4 regions of the Nicoliella sp. ESL1113 genome follow, and region 3 is predicted to be linked to each of the others. Evidence: riboswitches for the same ligand, from Rfam matches in the RefSeq annotation. Region 3 holds a riboswitch; each other region holds the start of a gene.
The links. A riboswitch is a leader RNA that binds a small molecule or an ion and turns the genes downstream of it on or off. The one in region 3 is predicted to bind thiamine pyrophosphate.

Region 1 (7,598 bases), 320 kb from region 3:
TTTTATTCTATGTATGCTATATGCTAAATTATTTATCCAGTATAGCTCATTCAATTTTAAAATTCAAACATTAAGACGGTTTAAGTTTAAAATTGGTTCGGTCTAATTTGAAATGTGGTTGCATGAAATTGTTTATCGCTGTACTTTTAAACGGTGACTGGATTATACTTTAAACATATGAAAGGATGATTGAAATGACTAAAAAAATATTGATTACACCAGCAATTAATCGTTTTGTGGGTCAAGAAATTAAGGATAAGGGTTTCGAACCAGTCGTTGTTGATGGTCAAGATGCTCAGTTAATTTTAGATAAAGCTAGTGATGTTGATGGAATTATTTTAATGGCAGATCCGTTTCCGAATTCGATGTTCGCTAAAATGCCGAATTTAAAGGTTTTAGCTCGACAAGGCGTGGGGTATGATAATGTTGATGCTAAGTTTGCTGCTGAAAACGGGGTTTGGGTTTCAAATACCCCTGGTGGAAATGCAGTGGAAGTGGCTGAAAATGCGATTGCCGATATGCTAATTTTATCTAAGCATTTATTTACGATTTCCACTAAAATGCGTGAGGGTGATAGCTCTTATGGTGAAAAGCAGATGGCAACACAAATTAGTGGGAAAACCCTTGGGATCGTTGGTTATGGTCATATTGGTCAACAAGTTGCTAAGATGGCATCTGGATTTGGGATGAACGTATTAATTTACAATCGGACGCCACGGGAAACTAAGTACGGTAAAATGGTTTCTTGGGATGAATTGTTCAAGCAGTCTGACTTTGTGTCACTTCACTTACCAGCAGTTCAGGGAACGATCGGGAGTGTTGCAAAGAAAGAATTTGACATGATGAAAGATTCAGCATACCTAGTTAACCTAGGGCGGGGGCCTTTGACTAACGAGAATGATATGGTCGATGCGCTTAAAAACCATCACATTGCTGGCGCTGCATTGGATGTTTTTGATAAGGAACCATTGCCAATGGATAGTCCCATCCGTCAATTAGACAATGTTTTTATTACACCACATTGTAGTGGGAACTCCGTTGAAGCTTGGAATGAAATGGCCCATGCAGCCTTGAACAATATTTTGAACGTATTTGCCGGTAAGCAACCAAATACACCAGTGAATGAAGTTAAAGATTAAATATATACAACAAAAGAGCTCTATGACGAATGATTATCGTCATAGAGCTCTTTTAAATTGCTATTAATTGTTCAAGAAAATAGCAAGAATTATAGTTCAACGTTAAATTCATCAAAGAATTCGGGTAATGTCTTAAGATTATCACCATTGTAACGTTTGAATAGTTCCTTTGGTGTATAGTGAACATCCGCAGGTTTATCGTCAAGGTACTTAGGACTAACGGATTCATCTAATTTACCATTAACGATGCTTAATTGAAGATCTTCAACTGGAAGGCCTCTTTGATTGCCAATTTCGACATCAACTAAAAATGGCTTGCCAGCCTTAACTGTGGCAGCTGCTTTTTCAAAAGCTGGTTTTAATTCAGAGACCTTAGTAACGGTTACTGCATCAATCCCAAATCCTTCTGCGACCTTTGCAAAGTCAATTGGTTCCAGATCCAATCCAAAGATTTGCATTGGGGCATCTTCTTGTTCCCCTTCAATAAAGCTGAGGTCATTGTTGGAGGTAACCACATTGATTACTGGAACCTTGTATTTTACAATGGTGGCAAGGTCTTGAAGCACCATTGCTAGGGCTCCATCACCAGCAATATTCCAAGATTGTCTATCTGGATATTCACGTTTTGCAGCGATTGCACCAGGGAGCCCACTCCCCATCGTTGCAAAGAGGGCAGAAATCACCCACTTGTTTTGCTTAGTAAGGTCGAGGTATCTAAAGGTATTGATAATGTTATCCCCAACATCAATTGAGAAGGAAGCATTATCATCTGCCACTTCATTGATCGCCTTATACATCTGGCCTGGTAATAATGGCGATGCATCTGAATTTTTCATGATTTCTAGATATTCTTTCCAGTTCTGCATGTCAGCGACAGCAGCCTTAAAGTAGTTCGTGTTAGCGACCTTAGTGCTTCTTTCAATTGCTTTTTCAATAAATTGGGTTGCATCTGACCAGATACCAAGGTCTAAGGTATGATGACGCCCTAACATACTACGATCGTTGTCAACTTGTACATAGGTAAATGGATGGCTAGCGTAGTAGGTGTTGGCAAATGGGAAGTCACCACCAATTGCGATCACAAGGTCTGCGACTGACATAATTTCATCTGCAGCCTTGGATGCAGCACGGTTAGCAGTTCCTAATAGGCCTTCGTAGTCTCTAGGAACCAATCCACTTGCTAATCCATCGATAATAATTGGAATTTGTAATTTTTTGGAAAGCTCAACTAACTTTTCGCCGCCATCCTTGATTCCACGACCAGCGTGGAAGACAGGACGTTTAGCTGATTTAACTAACGTCAAGAATTTGTCGACTTCTGAATCGGTTGCTTCAGGTTCTGGAGCAACCTTTTCATCACTTAAACTCGCTGAGGAGTACTTCTTTTCTGGAATCTGTTCATAACCAAAGTTATTAGGAATGACAACCACGGCCACACCATTGTTTTTATAAGCAGATTTGATTGCTTCATCGACCACGTGGGGGAGACTTTCGGGCGTCATCACAATTCGGTCATAGCATGCCACATCCCTAAAAACAGGGGTTTCAGGCATTTCTTGGAAGTAGTCATAGTTCATATTCGTATTAGGAACTTGTCCGACTAGCGCTAAAACGGGAGCATGATCAGCCTTCGCATCGTAAAGTCCGTTCAACAGGTTAACTGCACCAGGACCAGCTGAGCCAAATGCGACCCCAATCTTACCAGTCAATTTAGCATGGGCTGCGGCAGTAAGTGCTGCTACCTGCTCGTGGCGAACTTGAATGAAGTTAATATTTTTTTGTTCAATTTGTAACCCATCTAGTAATGAATTAATTGAACCACCAGGGTATCCATAAACGTCCTTTACGCCCCATGATTCGAGGACCTTTAAAAGGGCCACACTGGCCTTGATCGTTTTTTTATTTTCCATTAGATAATCCTCCTGATCCGAAATATAGTACAAAATTTTGATATACGTTCATTTTACCACTTTTCAATTTTTTATCATGTTATAACACCTTTTGATTTGTTATAGTATAATAACTAACGGGGTGATTTATGATGAAGTATAAAGCAGTAGTTTTTGATGTAGATGGGACTTTAATTGATAGTTTTCCACGCTATGCAGCAATTATGAAACTGATTACGCCTAAGTATGGAATTAAAGATATATCCGATGCTGAACTGCATGCGACGTTCCCATTAACTGCGGTCCAGACAATCGATTATCTGGGGATTCCCAGTCGATTTAGTAACCAAATGGCAATTGACTATACGATCGCAGCAGCTCAATTGAACCAAAAACCTGTTTTATATCCAGGGTTTGATGAATTTTTCCAACGGCTACAAGATAGTTATCCCGATGTGGCATTGGGAATCGTCACTTCTGGAAGTAATGAAGATATGCAAAGTTTAAAGGATCATTTTGCTTTTATGAAACAGGTATGGGTAATTGTGACATCCGATCGGTTACCTTATCATAAGCCTGCTCCAGAACCATTGTTATTTGCAATCGATCAAATGGGGGTTAGTCGCAACGAAACGTTGTATATTGGTGATTCTTTTACTGATGAGGGATGTGCTAAGAACGCACGGGTCGATTTTGGATTAGCTGGTTGGGGAGATATTGATCAAGAGCTAAGAAATGGTTATGCAAAGTACGATTTTAAAACTCCTCAAGAAATTTTGAAATATTTTTCCTGAAATGGTTGTAATTAGGACTCACTTCTGATAATATTATTAAGTATTCTTTTGAGTCGGTAGCTCAAGCAGAGCACTCGGTCCTTTTCCGAGAAGATGTTAGTTCAATCCTGGCCCGACTCATAATAAAAGCTGAGACAATTTGTCTCAGCTTTTTTCGTATTTAATTATTATTGTGATACTGTTCCAATAATCTTTTGACCTGGGTCTGGACTAATTTAGCGTCATTGCCAGAAACTTTATGTAATGTGATTTCATGGTTAGCGACCAGGTCTTGAATCTCATCATCATTGAGGGGCTTTTCATCATCACCGAGGGTAATCGAGTATAGTTGATTGCTTTTGGCACTGTCGTTAATTTTATCACGGAGCTGATCAATGATACTGAGTAAGAAATCATCATTATCAAATTGGTTAGCGATCAATTTAAGTCGTTCACTACTGGTCGGTCCATTACTGTAACGATTATTTAGATCATCATATACATTTTGATCAACTTGATTGGATGCCCATTCCAATTGATTAATAAAATTAAGCGCGTTATCAATATATTTAGAAGCGGTAATTGAATCCATTGCTGTAAAGTCAGCATTAACTTGAAAATTGGGTCTTGGCTCATTCATTGTAAGGACTCCCTTATTGCAATTTAATTTAATTATATCAAGAAATAGCTGGTTTATGATAAAATTACTATGGAATAATTTAGAGAAGAGGATATTAAAATGGTTAATCCATATTTTCATAAGGTACAATACTATGAAACTGATAAAATGAAAATTACTAGTCATACGAATTACATTCGGTTCATGGAAGAAGCGCGTAGTGATTTTTTGGAACAAATTGGGTGGGCCTATGATCAATTTGAAGCTAATCAAATTATATCGCCAGTGTCTAAGGTCGTTGCGGATTATAAAAAGACGACTACCTTTCCTGATGTAATTAAGATTGAGACCCGTGTTGCCAAGGTCAGTAAGCATCGGTTGGTATTAAGTTATCTAATGACGGTCAAGGACCAGCTAGTTTGTCGGGCTAGTAGCGAGCACTGCTTTTTAGACATAAATGGTAAGATTATCAACATTCAAAAGCAATTACCCGACTTTTATACTAGGTTAACAGAATTGGTTAATGATAACTAGAAAGTGGTGAGTTAGATTAAAATTATTGATAAGATTGCAGATGCTTTTTCTAGTTACTCTAACGTTATTAAACGGATTTATGTAGTATTGATTTTAGTTTTCGTGGTTTATTCGATCCACTCCATTTTTGAACAAATTTCTTGGCATAAGTTAGTACATGCTAGTCATTTACTTTCGATCGGCAGTTTAGCTACATTGATAATCTTAGGAGCGCTTTCGATCATCCCAATGATGATTTATGATTTTACTTATACTCGCAAGGTCAAAATGGATATTTCAATGCCAGAGTTGATCACCAGTAGTTATGTAATCAATACGTTCACAAACATCGGGGGATCTGGCGGATTGGTCGGGGCGAGCCTTAGGATCTTTTTATTCGGCAGCGTTCAGGAAAATAATAAAGAGACTGCTAAGATTGTTACTCAAATCGCCTTGTTCACGATGACGGGCTTAGTCGTTAATGATATTCTTGCAATACTGCTTAACATTGATCGCTTTGGAATGGAACCACTTTGGATTAAGGCAGTGTGCCTATTGTTCCCGCTTTATTTATTAGTTCCGTTCATTGCCAAAAACGATACATTGAATCGTCGCGATCTATTCCACCTCTTGATTGGCTCAACTTTGGAGTGGGTGTGTTGTTTAGCATTCTTTTTGAGTATCGGTTACTTCATGCACATTCATTTTGATGTACGAGCAGCTTACTTAGGGCTAGTCTTTGCTGGAATTGTGGGAGCGATGTCATTAATTCCTGGTGGAATCGGTTCATTTGAAGTCGCATTAACATTTGGTTTACAAAGAGCGGGGATTTCAACTGATATTATTGTAATTTGGGCCTTGATCTATCGGATCTGTTATTACTTCATCCCGTTTTTAATTGGAATGGTCATGTTGATATTTAAATACTTGAGTAGAAATCGCAACAAACTGATCAATTAGGGTGTCATTTTGATTGGACATTTTAGTTTGATTAAAAAGCAGCTTTAATTTATAATTAAGGCGTTAAAATTAAAAATAAACTGTCACTAGGGGAGCTATTTAGCTGAGAATTAATTTGACCCTTTGAACTTGAATCTGGTTAGCACCAGCGCAAGGAAGTGGCCCTTTGAAATTAGCTAATGGTTTGCGAATTTAGGGGGGATGCTTCTGTTTGAAGTATCTCCTTTTTATTATAGTGACAAATAGGGAGCTATTTTAATGGTAAATGATATTAAGACGTTGATTAACGATGTTGATCAAAATAAAGATCAGTTATTAGCAATATTAAGTAAGCTAGTGGCATTTCCCACTCCCGCTCCACCGGGCAGAAACTCAGATGATGCTCAGGCATTTGTTAGGGACTTTCTTGAACAAAATGGGTTTAATGTTGATCAATGGGATCTTTATCCTCATGATTCAATTGTTGTTGGGACGAAACCAGGATCTGATCAATACCAAAGTTTGATTTTAAATGGGCATATGGATGTAGCCTCGATTCAATCGGATGAAAAATGGCATTCAGATCCGTTCAAGATGGTCATTAATGATGATATAGTCATCGGTCGCGGGGTAGCAGATATGAAGGGTGCCCTTGCTGCAATGCTAATGGCAATTCAATTGTTGAATAAGTCTGGTCTAGAACTACCTGGTGAATTAAAATTCGAATCAGTTATTGGTGAAGAAAGTGGTGAAGCCGGAACTTGGGATGCAATCAAACATGGTCATAAAGCTGATTTTGCGATTGTCGGTGATATTAGTGATTTTCATATTCAAGGCCAAGGCGGAGTAATTACTGGTTGGATTACGATCAAAAGTGATCAAACGTTTCATGATGCTACTAGACGCCAGATGATGAATGCTGGTGGAAAGCTACGGGCTGCTAGCGCAATTGAAAAGATGGCAAAGGTAATTTCTGGTCTCAACGAGTTAGAAAGAGATTGGGCGGTCAATAAAAGTTATCCTGGAGTAGAACCTGGTTCTGATACGATTAATCCTGCTGTAATTGAAGGGGGTCGCAATGCCGCTTTTATTGCAGATGAATGTAGACTGTGGGTAACGGTTCATTTTTATCCAAATGAGGACTATCGAGATGTAATAAGAGAAGTTGAAGATCACATTGATCAAGTTGCCAAGGCAGACCTTTGGATGAAGAATCACATGCCCATTTATAAGTGGGGTGGCAAGTCAATGGTCGAAGAGCGTGGGGAAGTCTTTCCAGCCCTTGATCTTGATGCGAAATCAAAACCAGTTGAATTACTAAGAGATGCTCACTATCAAGTAACGAACGAACGACCAATAGTCGATGTTTCACCAAGTGTTACTGATGGGGGATGGTTCGGTCATGCTAATATTCCAGCTGCTATTTATGGACCAGGCACGATTGATGAAGCTCATTCTGTAGATGAATCACTAAAAATTGATGATTTAGTTCAATATACCAAAGTCTTACTTCAATTTATTTATGAATGGTTAAATACCAAAAAGGAGTCCAATTAATGAAATTTAGTGAACGGTTAGTAACAGAATTAAAACCTGTTTGGGAAGCCAATCATAACCATCCATTCGTAAAAGAACTAGCGGATGGAACATTACCAGTTGATAAGTTTAAATTTTATATGATTCAAGATTACATTTATTTAATTGATTATGCGAAGCTATTTGCTCT
Region 2 (7,598 bases), 300 kb from region 3:
TAATGCAATTGCATTAGTTGCCGCAGAAACACCATCTGAGCATATTGGTCAAGCTTCTGGTAAGATATCGACTGGAAATGTATCTGGAACTTTAATTGGACCATTGATTGGTGGTTTGATAGCAACTAGTTTTGGCTATCGATTTACGTTTTTAATTACGGGTCTTGCAATGCTATTAGCATTCTTACTTAGTTTATTTTTGGTGCATGAACATTTTAAACCGATTGCTAAGGGTGCCAATGAGAAAAGTCCTCATTTCTTACAGGGCATTTCAACAGCTAAGGTAATCATTGCGATGTTTTTAACGACCTTATTTGTTCAGGCCACTAATAACTCTATTTCCCCAATTTTAAGCTTGTACGTTAAACAACTACTACCTACTTCCACATCAATAGCCTTATTTGCAGGGGCTATTCAATCAATTAACGGAATTACGATGATCTTAACTGCCCCATTCTTTGGTAGGCTCGGCGATAAAATTGGTGCTAATAAAGTATTGATGTTTGGATTATTCTTTGCCACGGGGGTGTTCTTAGCTACTTCGTTAACCCAAAACATTTGGGAACTAGGCATCTGTCGTCTTTTAGTGGGGGTATCAGATGCCGCATTACTGCCAATGGTTCAAGCAATGTTAGCAAAAAGCAGTCCAAAGGATAGGATCAGTCAGGTATTTAGTTGGAACCAGAGTTTTCAAGCCGCTGGTAACGTGTCTGGACCGATGATTGGTTCTTCAGTAGTATTATTTGGTGGCTATCGAGGTGTTTTTATCGCAACAGCAATCATAGCTAGTGTTAATTTATTAATAGTTCGTAAACTTAGTAATGGTTAAATGGTTATTCAAATTTAATGATAAGTTTTTTACCTTTAATTTACTAAAAATTTACAGTAATTATTGTATAATAATAAATGATTTAATTTAATCCCCTGGGGCGTAGACTTTTTGGTTTACGTCCCCTTTTTGATTGCTAAAGAATTGACATTTAATATAACGAGACTAGAATATTAGCTAATAATTATGCAATATTATGTTTTTTAATCATTATGGATGGAAGGGGTGATGATTGCGTGGAACAAAGAGAGCAACTAGATATTCTTAAACACTTAGTTAACACTAATACCGTTGCTGATAATGAGGCGATGATTGCTAAATATATCAAGGGCATTTTTGATAAGCATGGAATTAAGAACCAATTAGTCGATCAATTTTCTGGGAGAGCGAATTTGGTAGCTGAAATTGGGAATGGCCATGGCCCTAAGTTGGCTTTTGCAGGGCATGAAGATACCGTTCATCAGGGGAACGATAGCGATTGGCAAACGCCACCATTTGACGCAACGGTTAAGGATGGGGTTATATATGGCCGTGGAGTGACTGATATGAAGGGTGGTTTGGCTGCTCAAGTAATTGCAATGGTCATAATTGCAGATTCTAATGTTGAGCTAAATGGTACTTTAAGATTTATGGCAACGATTTCAGAAGAATTGACGCAAGGCGGTGCGCATTTATTAAGTGAAAAGGGGTATGTTGACGATTTAAATGCGATGATAATTGGGGAGCCGACTGGTGTACCAATTAAAGATCTTCACAGCTATTTTAATAGTGGTGGTAATAATACGAACTCTGAAAATCTAAATTTGTTAAGCGGCTCTTCGCATTTTGAACAACACTTTATCGTCGATGCGCATAAGGGAGCATTAATTTATAAAATTGAGAGCTTTGGTAAGGCTGCCCATAGTTCTACTCCTAAGTTAGGAGTTAGTGCAATTGATAATTTATTTGAATATCGTGTTGCTGAACACAAACTATTTGATAGTTTGAAATCGTCAGACGATGATTTAGGATCAACTATATATACTCCAGATATTTTTGTTGGTGGCAAGCAAGTAAATAGTATTCCTGACTATGCTTATCAAGAGGTAATGGTTCGGACGATTCCGCAATTATCTAATGATCAGATTATTAGTAAACTAAGAACGTTAGTTAATTTATTTAACCAACAGTTAAATTTCAAATTAAAGTTAACGGTTGAATTTAGTGGCGATCCTGTCAAAAGCAATTCCAATGCTGAGATCATAAAAATTGCAAGGCAATTTGCGAATAATGATTTAGCGGAGCAGTTATCATTACCCTTAATGCAAATTTCAATGGGGACCGATGGCTCTCAATACAAGAAGCGCAACCCAAATTTGGACCTAATTGTTTTAGGGCCCGGTAATAACACTGCGCACCAAGCAAATGAATGGATGGATCTAGATTCATATTATCGATTCATTAAATTATATTATGATATTGCTGTAGCATACTTAAAGTAGTTTATGATTGGAAGAAAGTAAATAAGATATGAATGAGATGGAAGCTAAACATCACGCTAACTTAATACTTAAGCGATTGCAACCTTGGTTCAAAGGTCTTTTTAATACTAGATATCGTTTAATTTTGGTAAATGATCAATATGATCGTTGCTATAATTTTTATATGGAAATTAGCCGAAATCAAACGCTTACTAGGGTGGTTCCACTTCATGAAATTGATGATTACGACATGAATGCGTTGTTTTTAATTTTAAGATTTTTAAATCAAGAGTGTCACCTGTCGATTGAGTTTCGTAATTTCACAGCTCAAGAGGTAATCATTTTGAAACACTACTTCCACTAGGATATTATTAAACTGATTTGATATAATGGAAATAACTATTTAATGGGGGTGATCTTAATGATTACATTAGCTGGTACAGTTGGTTCTGGTAAAACATCATTAGCGCAGAAGCTAGCAGAACATTTAGATACGGATGCTTTTTTGGAACCCGTTGAAAGTAATCCAATTTTACCAAAGTTTTATGCAAATCCAAAAAAGTATGGTTTTCTTTTACAAATTTATTTTTTGAATAAACGATTGGAAATGATTAAAAAGGCGCAGACTCATCATAACAATGTTTTAGATCGTTCAATTTATGAAGACTCCGTTTTTACAGATGTTAACTATAAATTGGGTAATATTAACTTAACTGAAAAGAACGTTTATGATAGCCTTTTGAACAATATGATGCAAGAAATACCAAATTCCAACCGTAAGAAAAAACCAGACTTATTGGTTTTCATTGATATTGATATTAATCACCAATTAGAGCATATTAAACGGCGGGGCCGTGAGTTTGAACAGGTTAATAATAATCAACATTTATTGGATTACTATCAAAAATTACAGTTAGCATATCAACGTTGGTATGATAGTTATCGTGAAAGTCCTAAAATGAAGATTAATGGTAATCGTTATGATTATGTTAATAATCCTGATGATTTAACTGAAGTACTTAGACAGATTGAATATCACGTTGTTAAATAATTAGTTTTGACTAATTTTATGCATTATAGTAGTATTGATTACGTTATAATAATTTAAAGTATAAATATTAATGGGGTGCCGATTGTTGGCTGAGATTATACCCATGAACCTGATCCAGGTAATGCTGGCGATAGGGATTAATCATAATTCAACCATAATAATCTCTATCTATTTAGATAGGGATTTTTTATTTTGGGACACTGTTATTTATTTATACACAGGAGGATGAAGAATGGGTCAACAAAATCGAATTCAAAAGGTAACGATTTTGGCAATTATGATTGCATTGGATTTTGTGCTATCACCGATTTTCAGAATTGAAGGGATGGCACCAATGTCTAGTGTCTTAAACGTTACTGCTGCAGTAATGATGGGGCCAGTTTATGCAACGGTTATGGCAGTCGTGTGTGCATTGATGAGAATGTTATTTTTAGGAATCCCACCATTAGCATTTACTGGGGCTGTCTTTGGAGCATTCTTAGCTGGAATATTATACTTATATAAGCGTAATACCTGGATGGCAATTATTGGGGAAGTAATTGGCACTGGGTTAATTGGCTCACTAGCATCATATCCAGTAATGGTTTGGTATACCGGTACACATAGTCAATTGTTTTGGTTTGTATTTACACCTCGCTTTTTTGGTGGGGCAATTTCAGGATCAATCATTGCATACTTGATTCTCCTTAAGTTAGTAAAAACAAATCAATTTAAAAGGATTCAACGGTTATTCTTCAAAAATTAATTGCATTAAAAATTAAAAGCGTAGCTATGTCATTCATAGCTACGCTTTTTTGATGCTATTTAATTTGGTGTCTACCATTAATTGACAATTGGAATATTGACATTGGTATGGTTATTACCATTTTGAAATTCATCATTGTTAATTGAATAGAGCACCTTGTTATTACTTGCATTTCCGTTGATAACAACCTTGGAGTTTGATGTAGCTCCGTCAATTGTATCTAATTTAATCGTGTTATTATTGCCCCCCATAATTAACTCACGGGTGGCCTCAGATTCTTGTTCTGAAGTGAGGTGATTTCCTTGAAGGACATTATTATTTCCTGAGATGTAAACATCTCCGATTTTTTTATCAAAGCCCTTTGGATTGTCCTTATCACCACGAATATAAATCGAGTTATTAGATAGGGTGTTATAGTTCCCAGTAATATAGATTGCCCGACTATAGTATGATTGAATGTTATTGTTTGAAATCATAACATGATCACCGTTATTAACTTCAACATTGGTGAATCCATCTGGATAAATGTTGTTATTGGAGATATTTGCAGCATATGGATTGTCTAATTTAACAGAAATACCACCAGGTTGAGCACCGATAAAGTTATTAACAATTTTAGCTTGCTGTGACGCTCCTAGCAATTGGACACCATTGGTCAACTCTGAAATCCAGTTATCTCTGATATCTGGAGTATCGGCACCATTTAAGGTAATTCCGTAGGTAGCGTTTTTCATTGCTATATCATGAATTTTTAACCCATCAGAATCTTGTGGACCGCTTATTAGCGTTTGAATGCTGTTAGGATTATTACTACCGATCATATTGAGATGGTCAATTTCGATTCCGCTGATTCGAGGTGACTTGTTAGCAACCCCAATTTGAATCCCCGTCGTGTTACCATCAGCGATGATTAATCGACTACCACCCCCTGTAACCAACGTACCGTTTTGAGAATCAACATTAGAACGTAATCCCGCATTGATTCCTTTGATGCGAACATGGTTACTATCAATAACTACTGGTGTTTTAAGATAAAAGTCACCATTTGGAATTAAAATGGTTCCACCAGAAGATGGCATCTGGGAAATAATCTTGTTAATGATTGCTCCAGAATCAGTATTGGTATCGCCGCTTTTAACGCCGTAATCAGTTAATTTGTAGTAAACATCAGATAGGGCATCTTTACCATTTTGACCAGGATCACCCTTTGGGCCTTGAGCACCAGTGTCACCCTTTGCCCCATTTGCTCCAGTATCTCCCTTTACTCCTGGAGTACTCGTCCCAGCAGCACCGATGTCCCCCTTAGGGCCTTGTAGACCAGTTGCACCGATGTCTCCCTTAGGGCCTTGTAGACCAGTTGCACCGATGTCCCCCTTAGGGCCTTGTAGACCAGCAGTACCAGTGTCACCCTTAGGCCCCTGTAGTCCAGTAGCCCCGGTATCACCCTTAGGACCTTGTAGTCCAGCAGCCCCAGTATCACCCTTAGGCCCCTGTTGACCAGTCGCACCAGTGTTACCCTTAGCGCCTTGTTTACCTGTATCTCCCTTAGGTCCCTTCAAAAGTTTGATATTGGGGTGGTTATGTCGGGCTTTTTTTACCTTCTTTTGCTTATGATTTTTTTAACAGCTTTTTTAGCTGATTTTTTAGGTTCTTTCTTACTGTTTTTATGGGTTGCAGCATTAACGGAATCACCGTTACTATTTAAAGTGCCTCCAAACATTAAGAATGCAGTGGTTGTTGCTAACAATGTAATTATTTTTTTGACATTATTATTCAATCGCTGTGTTCCTCCATTTTTCATAATTAGTATGTATTGATCAATACATACTAATTATACTATTATTATAATTTAAAAGATATAATTATCTTTAATATTATTTAAACAATTGCTAACACTGTAGTACAATTTTGGATCAATTTATTAAATAAACAATACTTAATTTAAACTATTATATTAATAATAATTAGCCGTTCTTTTACCAAAAATTTACATAATTGGTTCTAAAATTAATTTTTGCGCATTTATTTTTACAAAAAAAACACATTTGTTTTACAACTTATCTAAATTAGAATGTTATTCTTGAAATCGTTAAGAAAAGTTAATGAATTTAACAATTCCATAAGGATAGGTGAGAATATTGTCAATTCAACTAAAGCATCTTGAAAAGAAATACGAAGGATCAGATACACCAGTTTTAGAAAATGTTTCTGCGCACATCGAAGATAATGAATTTTTTGCAATCGTTGGACCATCAGGTTGTGGGAAAAGTACATTACTTAGAATGATTGCGGGAATTATTCCCATCACTTCAGGAAGCCTGTATTTAAACGGTGAGGTCGCAAACGACTTAGAACCAAAGGATCGGAAATTATCAATGGTATTTCAAAGCTATGCTTTATACCCATTTTTATCTGTTTTTGATAACGTTGCGTTTGGCCTAAAGGCTCGTAAGCAACCAAAAGAAGAAATTAAAAAACGGGTTGAAAAAGCATTATCATTAGTCAACCTTAATGACTACAAGGATCGTAAGCCAAAGGATCTATCAGGTGGTCAAAGACAACGGGTAGCATTAGCACGTGCAATTGCCAATGAATCTAAAATTTGTTTGATGGATGAACCACTATCAAACCTTGATGCCCAATTAAGAGCTAAGATGAGAATTGAATTGAAAGAACTACAACGGAAATTAGGTTTAACTGTGATTTACGTTACCCATGATCAAGTGGAAGCAATGACGATGGCTGATCATGTAATGGTTCTTAACAACCACCATGTTCAACAAATCGATACACCACTAGGTGTGTACCAACAACCAGCAAATGAATTCGTTGCTTCATTCTTTGGAACGCCACAAATTAACTTAATTAGTGCTACTTATGAAAAGGGTTCCCTTAAGATGGATGAAGACTTCATTTTGGATACTGATGATTCATTAATCGAAGGCCACAAGTACAAGGTTGGAATCAGACCTAACCAAGTTAATATCAAAATTGATGTTAACAATGGAAACGCACAAGTAGTCAATGTATCACAACTTGGTGATCGGACCATGGTCGAAGCATTATTGGGGAACCAACAAGAAATTAGAATCGTTTTAAACGGTCAAGTTGATATTCGCCCACAACAATTTATTCAAATCGAAGGTGCAAATGGATACTTCGTTTTCGATGCTGATGATCGCAGCTTAGTGAGCGTTAAGAAGGGAGTTTTATTAAATGCTTAAGTCGTTTGAAGGAAATAATTTTAATAATGATGATGAAGTTAATAATTCTAAGACTTCCGAAACTTCAACTACTAAAAAAGCATTAAAAAAGCACAGTGATGCTTTATATGCCATCTTATTCTTGGGGCCTTCGATCTTATTGCTAGGGGTATTTGTTTTTTATCCAATGCTCAAGACCTTATATATGAGTTTGTTCTTGACTAATAACTTTGGGCAAACGACCATCTTTGTGGGGTTGAATAATTACATCTCACTGCTGAAATCAGCATCGTTCATTTCTAGTTTATTA
Region 3 (7,598 bases):
GGTATCAAATGAAATGGCATAAAGACTAAAAGCGCTACGCCATAAAAGACTTACTGAGACTAATGATAATAATTTTCCATAATTCATGATTAACCACTTCAATTATGTTTTTAAAAATCACTTTAAAGATTTATTGTTTTAATGAAGCGTTTACATACGGTTGGGGGTAGCAAAATCTTTTTTAATTTAATTCCTTAATATAATTATGATATACTATAATATATCAAATGTTTATATTGGAAAGGATAGTATTCTTATGTCATCAGTTAATATTCCAGGTCAATGGGACTTGTACTCATTTACTGGTTTACCAGATATATATCATTGGAAACCAGGGATAGAGGCTAACAATAGATGGTCGATCGCATATAAGGAATATAAACGTAAAAGCAGTTCTTATCATGCGACTTCTGTAGCGTTTTCAATCATTGGTATTTTTTTAGTAGCTTCATCTAGTTTACTTACTGCTTTTGCGGGAATACTGTTATTTATAGCTTCCTTTCTTTTAAGTAGACGTGGACCATTTTTTAATGCAGCGCTTGATAAGAACAGTCGTGCTCAAAATCATTTTACAAACGTTAGTTACCAGCACACAGATACTTTTATTCAACCATTAGTTAATTATTTTAACTTAGGACCATGGAGAAGTTTCAGAGTTAAAAGAGAATGTATTATCTATAATCAAGATATAGTTATATATTTCGATGCTGATAATTCACTACTAGTTGTCTATAATAGAGACTGCATAAAAGAAGTAAGTCGGGAAAGAGTACATACCGGTTCCCATTCTACTGGTTCATCCAATTCATTTGGTGTTGCTTACGCTAATGGAAATACTGGTAATGCTGTTGGAACAGCATATACTAATAGTGAAATAAATAGCACAGATAACTATGAATGGCATTTTGACCTTTTAACCAACTTTATGAATCATCCTAGAGTTTCTTTTGTATTGCCAGATTCACCACAAGCAGAAAACTTTGTTAAAGAAGCTTGTGGGATCCTACAAAAATAAGAATGTTTTTATTTTTCATTTCATCCTAAATATTAAGCACTACACCCTTAAGTTTGTAAAAAATTTAGGGGTGTTTTTGTGTGGCCAACATTAGTGCTAAAAGATCATGAAAGTGACTGGAGAAATTATTTCTTTTAACATCAAGAATCTAAATTACAAAAACTAGGCGGAAAGTCCTTGGTTCAATACCAAGAACTTTCCGCCTAGGAAAAAAATATATTAATGTACAAACTTTAGGGCACACATCAACTACGACGCAGCTTTTTTATTTGCATTTACTAATTTTTCAATCGGTCTAAGTCAATGGAATGATCATCCTTAGCAATCATGATTGAGGTTGTAACATCACCCATCACATTTAAGATGGTCCTGAAGATACCGATCAACCAATCGGCTCCAGCAATGATGCCCACCCCACTGATTGGTAGACCAAGGGTTGGTAAAACGATTGCCAGGGATACCAATCCACCACCTGGGATAACGACCGTCCCAAGACAGGCCAGCGTCGATACCATGATAATCTTCAATCCGATGCCCACCGTCAACGGGACTCCGAATAATTGCAACATCGTAACACTTGCTAACCCTAGATACATGGATAAGCCATTACTATTCAAGGTCATTCCTAATGGTAGGACCAATTCGCGAACGGATTCCCCGATGCCGAGACGTTTATTGGCATCAAGCATTTCCATTGGTAATGCTGCGGCTGATGATGCCGTAGTCGCAGCAATTAGAATGATTCGTGAACACTTCAAAAGAATTTTCAATGGCGAAACCTGTGTTTTAAAACTACAAATACAGATCAAACCAATCAGAAATAAAATCACAGCAACCGCATAGATGATAATAAACATCAATAGCGGGAATAAAATTTTTATCCCGTTGGTTGCAATACTACCGATTAGTAAAGAGCAAATCCCCAGCGGCGCACCAATTAGGATTGTATTCATCATTTCGATCAAAATATGATTACACTTATCAATCGCACCCAAGACTAAATCGAATTGCCCCCGACGATTGATTCGCATAATTGTAAATCCACAAATAATTGCAAAAATCGTGATTTGAATGACCTGACCGGCACTTAAAGCTTCAAAAATATTCTGCGGAAAAAATGATAGAATCGTATCGGAAATCGAAGGCGACTGTTTATGAACCAACCCGCTGGCGTGACTTGCTAGGTTCAAGTTCAACCTAATTGGTAACCCGACTAATAAACCAACCACAGCTGCAGCAATCGTGGTGGCTAGAAAAATCATCACCATTTGCATTCCAATCTTACGAAACTGACCGACGGAAAAGTGGCCCACAGCTGAAATTACCGAACAAGTTACCAGTGGGATTACTATCATTTGAAGAAGGCGTAAAAAAATTTCACCAAATATTTGTAACCACGCCACCTTGGAACCACCAATTCCACCAATTAAGATTCCAATCAACATTCCCAGAAGAATTTTCAGGGTTAAGTTCTGTTTCAACTTCATTTTCAGTCTCCTAATAGGCTTGTTTTTGTAAGATCATCGATAAGAAATGTACCCCCGCATTTAGATCAGCAGCGACTGTAAACTCATCGGGACGATGGCTAATTCCATTACTGCTGGGAACAAATACCATTGCAGTCGCAACGGCCTTGCTCATTATCTGACTATCATGTCCTGCTCCAGATGCCATTTCTAAAAATGTGATTTCAGATTGACGCGCTAAATCTTGGTTAACATTTAGAAGCTGACGGTTTAACTGGGTAACAGGAACCTGTAAATAACGATCGATGATTTCACGCTGCCTTTTAACTAATTCATTTAAGCGGGATTCAAAATCATCCAGTTGATCCTCAGAATCAGACCTGCAATCAATCGTAAAGCTAAACTGTCCACTGATAACGTTGCTAACGTTGGGGTGGTTCATGACTTTACCAATCGTCAAAACGAACGGTTGTTTAAAACGATTACCCAATTGATAAATCGAATCAATTAGATGACACCCTTTTCTTAGCGCATCACAGCGCCCCTGCATCGGTGTCGTTCCAGCATGGTTAGCATGTCCATTAATATCCACAGTATAGCGCCGTTGCCCAACGATCGAATTTACTAACCCAATCGATGCGTTCGTTCTTTCTAATTGGGGACCCTGTTCAATGTGCAATTCCGTAAAAGCATCAGGTAACTCACAATTACGCAAAGTAACTTGTGGTTGACTAGTCAATTGCTCAACGGCCTTTTTTCTAGCAGCTTCAAAGCTAGTCCCATTTGCATCGACTAATTTTGGCGGAAGCGTTTTATTGACATAGTATTTCGAACCCGTAAAAGTAGCGGGAAAACGACTCCCCTCTTCCTCACTAAATGAGATCAAGCGCAGCGTTTTATTCGGCTTGCCATTTTTGGATACTGTATCAACAATCGCCTTTAATCCACCCAAAACGCCATATAGTCCATCATACTTACCACCATGATCGACCGTATCCATATGGGAACCAACCGCAATCACCGAATCCGTTTGCCCGATGAAGTCTAAAAAGACGTTTCCAACCATGTCAACGGTCGCCTTAAAACCCAGTCGCTGTCCTAAGTGAATCAACCGAATTTGATTTTCAATCCAGTATTCATCATAAACCAATCGGTGTTGTCCTTCATCGGAATCAACAGTAAATTGGTCTAACCAATCGTTTAAATTAAGCGTTCCTTTCATCACCATGACAGTGCCTACTTACTAACCCCAAGAAGTGGTGAAGAAGCAACCGCACCACTATTAACTACCCGTCCTGGCTTAGCAAGGTATGCTTTGCGCCCAGCTTCAACCGCTAGCTTAAATGCTTCTGACATTAATGGGATGTCGCCAGCAGTTGCCATTGAAGTATTCGCCATTACGGCATCAATTCCCATTTCCATGGCTTCAGCAGCTTGACTAGGCCGTCCAATTCCGGCATCAACAATCACTGGTACTTCGATTTCGTTGACCAAAATTTGAATTAGGTCCTTAGTGGCTAAGCCGCGGTTAGTCCCAATCGGTGCGCCTAATGGCATCACCGCTGATGCTCCAGCTTCAACTAACCGCTTTGCAGTGATTAAATCTGGTAAGAAGTATGGCATTACGGTAAAACCTTCATCAGCTAAAATGGAAGTCGCCTTGATCGTCTCTGCATTATCGGGCATTAAGTATTTTTTGTCTGGAATCACTTCTAGCTTAATGAAATCACTGCCGCTTAATTCGCGCGCGATTCGAGCCATCCGAATTGCTTCTTCAGCATTTTTACAACCAGATGTATTCGGTAAGATAGTGACATTTTCTGGAATAAAGTTTAAGATATTTTCGGCTGCTGCTTCGGTTCTCCGCAATGCCATTGTGATAATTTCAGCCTTGGCATTATGAACTGCAGCATCAATTAGGTCGTATGAATATTTACCTGAACCTAAGATAAACCGTGATGTAAAATGGTGTCCGTTAATTACTAAATCGTCTTTAATTGCCATGTTAAATTTCCTCCTTATTTTCAACCACTGGTAGTTGCATGAGTAATCTTAAAATTGCGTTTGCTTGATGACCGGCACAAATAATTACCCGTGGTGCCATCAATCCCTCTGATCCACTCGTCTGACCATCACCACTAATGTAGACGTTTGGGGATTGTTGTTTGGTTTGAATTTGATTTGCACCATGGACCCCCGCTAATCCGTTGCCCATTACTAATGGTTTATCTGGAAAAGCACTGGTCGCCCCATCGAGTAGAATCGCCTTGGCAGCAGGGTTATCAAAAGCTTCACAAATAATGTCACAGTCAGCAAAGAGTTGCTCAATATTTTCAGCACTGACCTTTGTTTTAATCGCATCCACTTTAATAAAGGGATTAAATTCTAATAAATTTTGCTTTAATGCAGTGACCTTTGGCATCCCAATTTGACTGAACTTGAACTGTTGGCGGTTCAAGTTGCTTAATTCCACATCGTCAAAATCGATTAGGGTCAAATGGCCTACACCAGAACGCACCAATGCAATTGCAATGTTAGATCCTAACCCGCCTGAACCTGCAATCGTAACGTGTGCATTCTTTAGGGCCTGATACGAGTTATCAACATTACGATCCTTCATCTGCATAAAAAAATCTTCAACACTGATTCCATCAATTTGAACCGTCATTGCTAACCACCTCCTACGAAAGAAATTAATTCAACGTGATCATTTGGATTTAAAGTAATTCCATCGATTTCATTGCGATGGACGATTGATCCGTTTAATTCGACAACAACGTTATCTTGATGCTGAGCATATTGAGCCAATAAGAATGATAGCGGTTTTCCCGCCAATGCTTCCACTGGCTTTCCATTAATGGTTACCAAAGTAAAAACCTCCTTTCTAGACCCAAGAAAGGAGGTTTTTTAACGCACTAGTTAAGATTAAACCCCTTCCTTCGGTAGTATCAACTACATCAGGTTCAATGAGTATAATCTCAGCCAATTACTTGGCACCCCAGTGTTTAAATTATCATCACAATTGTAAATAAAAAACGGTTCCCCTAGTAAAACCCAGGAGAACCGTCCTAATTATTCGATAATTAATCAGCGATAAAAGAACTGCATCTCCCTTCGCTGGTATTAACCAAATCAGGTTCAATGGGTATAATCTCAGCCAATTGCTTGGCACCCCAGATACAATGTGATAAATATTTAATTTTGAACAATCTTATATTAACATTAAGGTGAAAAATTTGTCAATAATAAAATTTTAAGCCAAGGACAATTTGATAAAAAGCTAGCAACAAAAAAATATCTTATTATCGATCGATAATAAGATATTTTTTAATATTATCCATTTATACTTGCTTCTGATTTTCTTTGGCTAATCAATACATATCCACCAAATCCAACTGCCCATACAATTGCAGCAATGGCACCTACAACATCATCGGGAATGAAGAATAAACTAGCGAAGATTACCAAAAAGAAAGCGATGGTGAGCGGACTGGTAACATTGTACCAAGGCATTTTAAACCCATTTTCAATATAATCACTTGATTGACGATATTTCCGATGTGCAAGCATTGTTAATGCGTATACCAAGATATACATATCACTAGATGCACCAGTTACGATTGTAAAGACTGCTCCAGTCGCTGCACTAAGGCTCATAATTGGAGTGATCAATGCCAAACTAGCTGATAGTAAAATGGCAGCTGCCGGAACCCCAGAATTAGAGATTTTACCAAACTTTTCCTTCATGAAGCTGCCTTCCTTTGCTTCAGTCGCTAGTTGGTAAAAGTGACGACCAGCTGAGAAGATACAGCTATTTAATGCCGAAGCAGCAGAAGTTAGAACCACAAAGTTGATCACAGCTGCAGCAGCTGGAATTCCAACCAATTGGAAAACTTGAACGAATGGACTTTTATCTGGTGAAAGTGAAGTCCATGGAATAATTCCCATAATTACCACCAATGCACCAATGTAGAATAGTAAGATGCGAAGTAAGGTTTCATTAACTGCCTTCTTGATCACGTGCCGTGGATTCTTTGCTTCACCAATCGTGATACTTACGAATTCAATTCCTTGAAAGGCGAAGAATACCATTGGAAACGCAGAAATAAAGTTAAATGAACCGTGGGGGAATAATGTCAAATTATTAGTAATGTTAGCGAGTGATGCATGACCAAGTGGCGTTGCGCTGTGCCTAAAGATCATAAAAATCCCGGTAACGATCAAAGCAACGATTGCGATAATTTTGATCATTGCGAACCAGAATTCGGTTTCACCAAACAGACGCGCAGCCACTAGGTTTAAGCCACAAAGAACAGCCAAAAAGACGACTTCAATCAACCATGCTGGCAGATTAGGAAACCAGAATTGTACATAAGTGGCCACCGCAGTTACTTCAGCCATACAGACAAACACCAACCCGATCCAGTAGGTCCAACCTGTGAATCGACCTGCAGCAGGTCCTAAATACTTAGTAATAAATGATACAAACGTGTGGTGCGATGGATCTGAATAAAACATTTCTCCAATTGCACGCATCATCAAGAAGAAGAACAATCCTAAGACTAAGTATACGATCAAAATGGATGGTCCCGTTTTAGAAATCGTCGTCCCTGATCCTAAGAATAGCCCAGTTCCAATCGTGCCACCAATTGCAATCATTTGCACATGTCGGTTACTCAATGAACGGTAAGTTCCATCTGGATTTTCTCTAATGTTTGAGTTAGCCATGATCAACACATCCTTTACCAATTTTGTATTTACCCAAAATAAATGTAATAAAAAGTTACGTGACGTCCCGTTGATTCACATAACATTAAAACCAAATTAGCTTTTTCTCATTTAATTTTAATTTATTCTACCATATTTATTTCGAAAAGCAAAGCTTTTTTCAAAAAATTGGTTTTTATGCTTTTTTATCGTGACAAAGAGGTTATTTATTCAAAATCAGCTGACTATTATACATGTAATTATTGATAACATTATAAGGAGCTTTTAATAATGTCCTGAATCGCTTTATTATCATCTTGTCGCCCAATTGTAATTCGGATCCAATTTGGTTGTTGACCAACACGAACTTGGTAGCCCTTTTGGAGTAATTCATTTGCGACTTTATCGGC
Region 4 (7,598 bases), on a different replicon from region 3:
GGACTTAAGGGGCAACGCCTCGCTCAGTACATGAGTACTGCAATCTCTTAAAATAACGGGGGGATTGAATGGGAATTGTTTTAAATAATTTAAAAGCAGCGTACCAACGCAATGCAATTGTAAATGTTTATCGCCTAGATGAAATTTTCTTTACTGGGTATGTATACATTTTGGATGAGGATAGCGAAGAGCTTGTCATGCGGACCTATGATGAATGGGGGATGCCTGATGGGATGGTCTATTTAAGCCTCGAGATGGTTTATGATGTGGAAGTTGAAGATAGTCCTGACCTACGGCACATGAAACGCCGCATTGAGCTTGCAAAACGGTATCATTTTAAAGAAATTGCTGAAACTAAGTTGATGCGACTGGATAAGCTGGCAAGTATTCGATTAGAAATATTAGGCCGCTCCTACGTTAATGGCCAAGTGGTAATGATTACCATTAGTAATTTAGAACGGGTTAATGATACTTATAATTGCGTTATTGATAAGATCGATTCTGAAGCGGTCTCGGTTATGGTAATCAATAAAACCGATTTTAGTGATCACGCTAAGCATACCTTCAAATTGAGCGACATTACAACGATTGAATTTCTGGGGAAAGAATTAACGATGTTGACCAAAAATAAAGCATTGTTGTTCGGGCCCTCGGTCAATACTGCAATGATTAACGGTAGTGATCCGCAAATCAATAGTGTCTATGCTGAATCTAAAGCAACTCACCATTTATATGAAATTGAATCGGTGGCTGACAATGGTTATTATTACATTGGCTACGTTGTGAATTACAATTCAGATTACGTCATTTTTAACTTAGTGACCATGAGTGGTCAATTTGGTGGATACGTCTTATTAAGAACTACCATGATTGCAAACATTTACTTAGATTCTGATTATTTACGATTGATCCAACACTTTAGTTTAGAAAACCATAACGCCAATACTTTTTTAGAGCCCGTTTTAAATGATGAACGTGAGTTTGATATGGGCAGCGATGTTTTAGAGTCACTGCTTGAACAGGCAATCAATTTAAATCAATTAGTACGAATCGCATCTGCTGGCGGGATGGGTAAATTAGGTTATCCACTTGATATTACACCGATCACGAAGCAAGTTCATTTTCAAGAAGTTGATGATAGTCGGGATGGATTGGAAGAACGAGAATCAATTCCTCTGAATCAAATTGGTGAATTAGCGTTCGATTATCTAGAAGCGTTTTTAACTGATGATGGATTGAAAAATAATCATCCAGAATAATAAAAAACCAGCCAACTGGCTGGTTTTTTATTATTCTTCTGAATCTTTTTGGTTGTTTTCAATGAAGTTTTCAATTAATTCTTTTTCTTCGTTGGTGGGTTGCTTTTCCATTGACTTGATATCGTGTAATCTTTCAACGCTGATATGTAGGTTGAAAGCTAATTGGGTATCTGGCCATGCGTTGCCCTTTTGAAAATCAATGATTTCCTTTGAAATGTTACTAATTCCGTTAGTCATAGTAAGCCTCCTGAAGTTATTTATTAATTATCATTATATTATAACAAACAATTGATTGAAAGGTTCACCGCTTAGTTTAAAAAATGAAAATTGGTAATTGCACCATAATGAGCCAAAAGGCCATGTAAGCAAAGTCGGTCCAGCGAACGTAGGTTTTTTCAACGTGAGTCCGTGGCGCATCTTCAACAAAACCATGTGAGATCATTGCTTGTGAGAGATCGCTAGACCAGTTAATGGCTGCTAAGATGGCTTTGAAATATAATTTCGGCGACCAGAGTTGCATCGTAACCCCGCGCATTAAACTGGCGTGGCGGATCGTTTGGACTTCGATGATGATCCTTGGCACCAAGTTGAATGCGGTCAATACTCCGTAGGCGAACTTGGATGGGAGTTTGAAGTTTTGTTCCAATGTGAATGCGAGGTCTTTAATGTTGCTAGTCATCGTAAAGGTAGCCCCGAGCCAGACGTAGGTGAATAACCGTGTAAACAGCACCCATCCGATAATGGCGCCATGGGTCCCGTAGATAACTTGTGACATTAAGAGTCCAAAGGCTGGAATGATCGGGTACAGGGTCAAATATGCGATCGACTTTAATTTAACCCGTTTGACCAGGAGGTAAATTAAACTGACTGCTAAGATACAAAGGTTCAATGGGACGCTTTGGATAAATGAAATTTCAACTCCGATGATGATGATCATGAATAATTTAATGGCTGTGTTCATAATAACGACTCCTTATAAGTAAGTTGTTGGTCTTTGAACTGAATGTGATAATCAAATAGCGTTTCCAAACCACTGAGTTGATGGCTAATGATGATGATGGTTTGGTTAAATTTTTGACTCGCATTTTTTAGCATTTCGACTACCGTTTCTAGAGACTTGATATCTAACCCCTTAAATGGTTCGTCCATTAATAAAATGTCAGTTCCCATGATCAACATCTCGACGATTTGCAACTTCTTTTTTTGCCCCTCGCTAAGTGTGTAAACGACTTGTTTTTCCCTGCCGTCGATCTGCAACGCCTTAAGCATGGCATCAATATCTTCTTTGGAGTAATTATGATGGACCGCGTTTTTAATCGAAAGCGATAGTTCTTCTTCAACCGTGATGTCGACGAATTGCATTTCAGCATCTTGAAAGACCAGCGCAACGTGGGAAAGGTATTTCTTCTTATGGATCTTTTGGATGTCTTTATCCTGATATGAAATCAAACCCTCATACTTAAAGAGCCGTGTTAAAGCTTTGAACAAGGTCGATTTACCGATTCCATTTTCACCTGTGATCAATGTGATTTGCTTTGCTGGAAATTTGAATTGGTCAGCCTTTAGCAATACGCCTTGGTTTTGCTTTAGTTCACAACTGTTTAAGATCAGATCGGCTGGTTCGTTATTATCGGGAATCGGGAAGTGGACGGCCGCTAACTCTTGATTATCAAATGGTACTAATAATTTTTGGACCTCTGCATTACTTAACTGTTGAATTTGAAATTGGTTGGGTTTTAGGTAGAAGAACGTATCGACAATGTTGTCGTAACCAGAAAGGTCATGGTCCACTAAGATGATCGTTTTATTCTTTTGATCACGTAAGCGGGTCAATTGATATAGCAGATCACTTCGCGATTGACGATCTAGACTCGCAAATGGTTCGTCCAATAAAATAACGTCGGAATCCATTGCGATGATGATGGCTAAGGCGACCTTTTGTTTTTCACCACCGGATAGGGCGTTCAAGTCACGGTGCTTTAACTTAGTGATGTTCACGAATTCTAGTGCATCATCGATTCGTTGGGGGATGATTTTAGGATCTAACTGTCTATTCTCAAGTGCAAATTGGAGTTCATCATATACGTTCGTCATCGTAAACTGTTGATTGGGGTTTTGAAACATCATTGACACATAGCCGCTGAAGTCAGTAGGGGCAATGTCTTTGATCTCCTTGTCACCAATTTTAATTTCACCAGTGTAATCACCATTGGCAAACTCAGGATATAAACCGGCAATTGACTTTAAAAGCGTCGATTTACCAGTTCCAGATGGTCCAGCAATCAAGCTAATTTTTTCGTTCGGAAAGGTTAGGTTCACGTCTTCTAATACTGGTTGTGAGCGATGCTGGTAGGTAAATGTAAAATGACTAACTGAAACGGTGGTCATGGTTAATTCCTCCTGGTAATTTAAAAATAAAGCACTTACAAGCTTGGCTTTATAAGTGCTTTAAATTCATTTAAATTTATGAAGCATTGAATCGTTAAAATGATTATGCAATGGCGTGGCTTCTGTTTAGGAGCTTCTTGATGGCCAATGGAATTGGGTCACTAAATACCCAGATTGAAATAAATCTAACGATGAATAAGAAGATCAACATTCCAAAACCGTATGCGTTGTATCCATTCTTGAACCAATCCCAAGTAAAAGTAATGATGGTAGTGAAGATACTACCTAACAATAATTGGAAGTGGCCGTACTTCTTGTAACCAGTAACTGCAAAACCTAATTCAGCTCCGGCACCTTGAATTAAACCTGAGACAACGTTCATAACTCCCCATTGGTCACCCAAGAACATTTCAACAACGGCTCCGGCAACTTCTGAGAAAATGGAAACACCAGGCATTCTGAAAATAGCCCCTGCTAATGGACCAGCAACGATCCAAAGACCAAGTGAAATATCGTTTGCTGCGGGAGCAAGACCAATTGGTGTTAAAACTAGTGTTAATGCGTTATAGATAAAACTAGTCAACCAGAAAATAACCCCACAGACAATTGCGATCAATGCAATTAAAATAATGTTTCTAAGACTCCATTTTTTAGACATGGAAAATCCTTCCCTTCAATAAATTAAACAATTATTTTAGATAGACAGAAAAAAGGGACCTCAAATACTGAGGTCCCTTTCGGAATATGTACACCATTGATAAAACGTTTCCCTCCACCAGTACGGACTGGATCAGGTTCAATGGGTATCATCTCAGCCAAAAAAGGCACCCCAAACATCTATCTATTTAATTAACTAGAACAGTATAACTTAATTTTTTCTTAAATGCAAGTTTGAATATTACAGGCATAAATCTTAAATAACACTTCGTTTACATTTATCAATAATCAATTGTTAATAAAGTGCTAAGGTGTTAACTTATTATTTAGGATATCGAAATCAGAGAAGGGTTGGTTAAATGAATCTTAAAAAGAATTTTAAAAAGATGGCAATTGTATTAACTGCTGTTGTCGGATTAGCATCAGCATCAGAAATTACTCCATTTTTAGATGTTGTTTCGACAAAAACAGTTAATGTCAGTGCTGATTATAATTATGATTATAACTATGACGATGGTGCATCAGGAATCACTACTAATAATATTGTTCCTGGAAACTATAAGATGAAGAATGCAGCGGCTGCAATTGCGATCGATGCTACGAACGGACAGGTCATCTATGCTAAAAACATTAATCAAAAAATGAAGGTAGCATCCACAGCCAAGTTAATGTCATTGTACCTGGTGGTCAGAAAAGCACAGGAAACGAATGGCTGGAACCAAGTCGTTGATACTTCTAATGCTGGCTTACGGAGCATGAGTTACAATAATAACGTTGGTGGTGGCTTTAAGCTGGTTGCTGGTCGTAAATATACCGTAAAGCAGCTCTATCAAGCAGCACTGATCCAATCATCAAATGCAGCTACGATTGCATTGGGACAATGGGTCGCTGGCTCAAATGGTCAGTTCGTGAATATGATGAATAAACAAGCAAGGGCATGGGGGATTTCTGCGACCTTTAACTCACCATCTGGACTTGAAAATAATGATTTAGTTCATTATGGTTATAAGTATTCTGGTGGGGCTACTGCTGGGAACATGGTAAGTGCAAAGGCGTTGGCAGTAATTGCGCAACACGTTTTAACTTATTATCCAAAGGTATTAAATGATGCTAGCAGGGGCACGGCCAAGGTTGCAGGGCAAAACCTATATAACTACAACAACCTACTTAAGGGGCGGACCTTCTATGATGCAAGTCTGCGCGTTGATGGTTTAAAGACCGGCTATACTCCAGCTGCAGGGCTATGTTTTGTTGGAACTGGCCAACTACCAGGGAAGCACCGCTTGATTACGATTACTTTGAATGATCCTTATGAATTTAGTGATCAACGTGATTTGATGAAGTACATTTATAAAAACTCATCCATTTACAATTAATCGTCAAAAATCTGCAAAAATGATATAATAATCACAATTAAAATTAAACTCACGGTTAAGACGTGAGTTTTTTATTTTCGGGAGGTTGCAAAATGACTAAATTGATCTTGGCTGATCTTGATCGTGATTTTTTATCCGCAGATGGTGAAATTAACGCATCTCGATTGTCCAAACAGTTAATGAATTTGGCAAAGCAAAATCTACACCTGGGCTTTATGACGGAAGCTCCGTATGCCAAAATGATTCAGATTTTTCATGGGATAAAGGCTCCCTTAGCGTTTATCTGCGAAGGGGGTGCTGAGACCGTTTTGAATCGCGTGGTTCGTGATGAAACGGTGATCGATTATGAAATTTGGAAATCAGCCCTAAAGTGGTTTCAAGCGCAACGCGATTTTAATACCGCATACATTGTCCTTTCGGGGAAGATGAATGCCTACACCGATGCAAGCAAGGATAGTTCAGCCTACCAACGCTTTAATAAGACGTACCCATCTTTATACCAAATGAATGATCTAGAATTAGTGAGTGATTTAGTCTATCAAATTAGATTGGGGTTTGAGAACGGCGATATGCAAAGTTTAGCCCAAACCTTTAATAGTAATTTTAATGGTAAGTTAGTGGCTCATGCTAAGGGAAACGACCTTTGGATCACTTCATTCGATGCTTCATACCAAAACGCAATTGAGACGTTGAGTGATGAATTAGATATTGACCCGCGGGACGTGGCTTTGATCGATCAAAAACAATCGCATGCCCCCGTTGATGAGCTTTTTGAAACTGCAACTACTGAAAATGGTTATGATGCCATCGATCAATTTCTGAAATAATAATTGAATTTGTTATCTTCTTACTAAGCAGGTACAATAATGTAATGGTCAGTAATATTACTTTTATTTAAAGGAGCTTGTTTATGATATCAGCCTGGAATCTAATCGGGTTTGCCATCTGGATTATCATTGCAATTAGTTTAATTTCAATGGTTATTTCTATCCGTAGGCAAAAGCGACAGGCCTTATTGCATCAAGATGAAAAGCTAGTAAGCAGAAATAGAATCGTTTTATTTTTTCAAGGGCTTTTAATACTGGGGGCTGCCTTAGCGATGGTGATAATTACGCTAAGAGCTGATATTTCTAGTCATAATGTTTCTGTTTCTAGAAGTTACAAACCAATTGTATTAGATACGAATGGTCGTAAATCATACTATGTTAATGTTTATAATTCTAAAAATAAATCGGGTGGTCAATATTACACCTATTTAACGAAGGGTGAACATTATCAAGTTAGTAGCAATGATTCAACCATCATTAGTGGTGCTAACACCGTTTCATTGCCAACCGAAACCTATCGTTCCAGTGGAAGTCGGTTGAATGACTTAGATCGGAAATACCAGCGGGCTTGGATTGAAACCACTACCGCTAAATATAAGCCGAATTTATTAAATGGATTAGGATTAAGGGCGGGACAGCGCGCTAGTCGCTATGTCATTATTAGAGTCCCGAACCAATCATTTATTTATTACCATTAATAATCTAATGAGATTTGAAAAGCGGAATCGATCGTGAAATCGGTTCCGCTTTTTTTTACATTGTATCTCGATATTTAGTATTAATTTTTAAGATTTGATGGCTTATCTGTTCGGCGCTACGGTGGTTTTCATCATTGCCAACCATTGGAAAGACAGTGGTTAACCAGTGAATGCCCTCCGTTAAGGTACTGAAAACGAAAAAGCCAGCATCAATTTCACCACTAGCATTGATGGCTTGATCAGAATCTGCATCGATGTTGATGGCATTAATTTTTACTGCTCGTTCGTTAGCATCCTTGAACGCAGCTGGGGTGATGATTTTACGTTTTACCATTCCGTTAATCAATTCACTTTTGGTAGTTGCAAAGTTCAGTCTAGGAATCCGTGCCTCTA

Region 1: another riboswitch for thiamine pyrophosphate. It lies ahead of ACSYTJ_RS08510 (acetylornithine deacetylase); the one in region 3 lies ahead of thiS (sulfur carrier protein ThiS).
Region 2: another riboswitch for thiamine pyrophosphate. It lies ahead of thiW (energy coupling factor transporter S component ThiW); the one in region 3 lies ahead of thiS (sulfur carrier protein ThiS).
Region 4: another riboswitch for thiamine pyrophosphate. It lies ahead of ACSYTJ_RS01810 (ECF transporter S component); the one in region 3 lies ahead of thiS (sulfur carrier protein ThiS).

Annotation. Positions count from the first base shown of each region.
Region 1 covers NZ_CP196388.1:372,136-379,733, forward strand. Annotated here, with positions in the region: gene ACSYTJ_RS08480 (phosphoglycerate dehydrogenase) at 195-1,139, shown strand; gene spxB (pyruvate oxidase) at 1,229-3,049, opposite strand; gene ACSYTJ_RS08490 (HAD family hydrolase) at 3,178-3,822, shown strand; gene ACSYTJ_RS08495 (hypothetical protein) at 3,983-4,441, opposite strand; gene ACSYTJ_RS08500 (acyl-CoA thioesterase) at 4,541-4,954, shown strand; gene ACSYTJ_RS08505 (lysylphosphatidylglycerol synthase domain-containing protein) at 4,988-5,893, shown strand; TPP riboswitch at 5,972-6,067, shown strand; gene ACSYTJ_RS08510 (acetylornithine deacetylase) at 6,152-7,429, shown strand; gene tenA (thiaminase II) at 7,429-7,598, shown strand, end outside.
Region 2 covers NZ_CP196388.1:345,603-353,200, forward strand. Annotated here, with positions in the region: gene ACSYTJ_RS08330 (MFS transporter) at 1-829, shown strand, start outside; gene ACSYTJ_RS08335 (M20/M25/M40 family metallo-hydrolase) at 1,066-2,310, shown strand; gene ACSYTJ_RS08340 (deoxynucleoside kinase) at 2,711-3,340, shown strand; TPP riboswitch at 3,402-3,494, shown strand; gene thiW (energy coupling factor transporter S component ThiW) at 3,573-4,085, shown strand; gene ACSYTJ_RS08350 (NosD domain-containing protein) at 4,163-5,644, opposite strand; gene ACSYTJ_RS08355 (hypothetical protein) at 5,680-5,862, opposite strand; gene ACSYTJ_RS08360 (ABC transporter ATP-binding protein) at 6,224-7,309, shown strand; gene ACSYTJ_RS08365 (carbohydrate ABC transporter permease) at 7,302-7,598, shown strand, end outside.
Region 3 covers NZ_CP196388.1:50,133-57,730, forward strand. Annotated here, with positions in the region: gene ACSYTJ_RS07095 (GNAT family N-acetyltransferase) at 1-29, shown strand, start outside; gene ACSYTJ_RS07100 (hypothetical protein) at 257-1,015, shown strand; gene ACSYTJ_RS07105 (dicarboxylate/amino acid:cation symporter) at 1,294-2,502, opposite strand; gene ACSYTJ_RS07110 (hydantoinase/carbamoylase family amidase) at 2,513-3,709, opposite strand; gene ACSYTJ_RS07115 (thiazole synthase) at 3,718-4,485, opposite strand; gene thiF (sulfur carrier protein ThiS adenylyltransferase ThiF) at 4,487-5,149, opposite strand; gene thiS (sulfur carrier protein ThiS) at 5,152-5,349, opposite strand; TPP riboswitch at 5,398-5,492, opposite strand; TPP riboswitch at 5,574-5,667, opposite strand; gene ACSYTJ_RS07130 (amino acid permease) at 5,815-7,209, opposite strand; gene hisC (histidinol-phosphate transaminase) at 7,461-7,598, opposite strand, start outside.
Region 4 covers NZ_CP196387.1:473,354-480,951, forward strand. Annotated here, with positions in the region: gene ACSYTJ_RS01785 (asparaginase) at 1-51, shown strand, start outside; gene ACSYTJ_RS01790 (hypothetical protein) at 69-1,259, shown strand; gene ACSYTJ_RS01795 (LBP_cg2779 family protein) at 1,290-1,496, opposite strand; gene ACSYTJ_RS01800 (energy-coupling factor transporter transmembrane component T family protein) at 1,573-2,220, opposite strand; gene ACSYTJ_RS01805 (ABC transporter ATP-binding protein) at 2,217-3,647, opposite strand; gene ACSYTJ_RS01810 (ECF transporter S component) at 3,751-4,305, opposite strand; TPP riboswitch at 4,398-4,489, opposite strand; gene ACSYTJ_RS01815 (D-alanyl-D-alanine carboxypeptidase family protein) at 4,664-5,680, shown strand; gene ACSYTJ_RS01820 (HAD family hydrolase) at 5,773-6,507, shown strand; gene ACSYTJ_RS01825 (LVIS_2131 family protein) at 6,591-7,205, shown strand; gene ACSYTJ_RS01830 (FAD/NAD(P)-binding protein) at 7,261-7,598, opposite strand, start outside.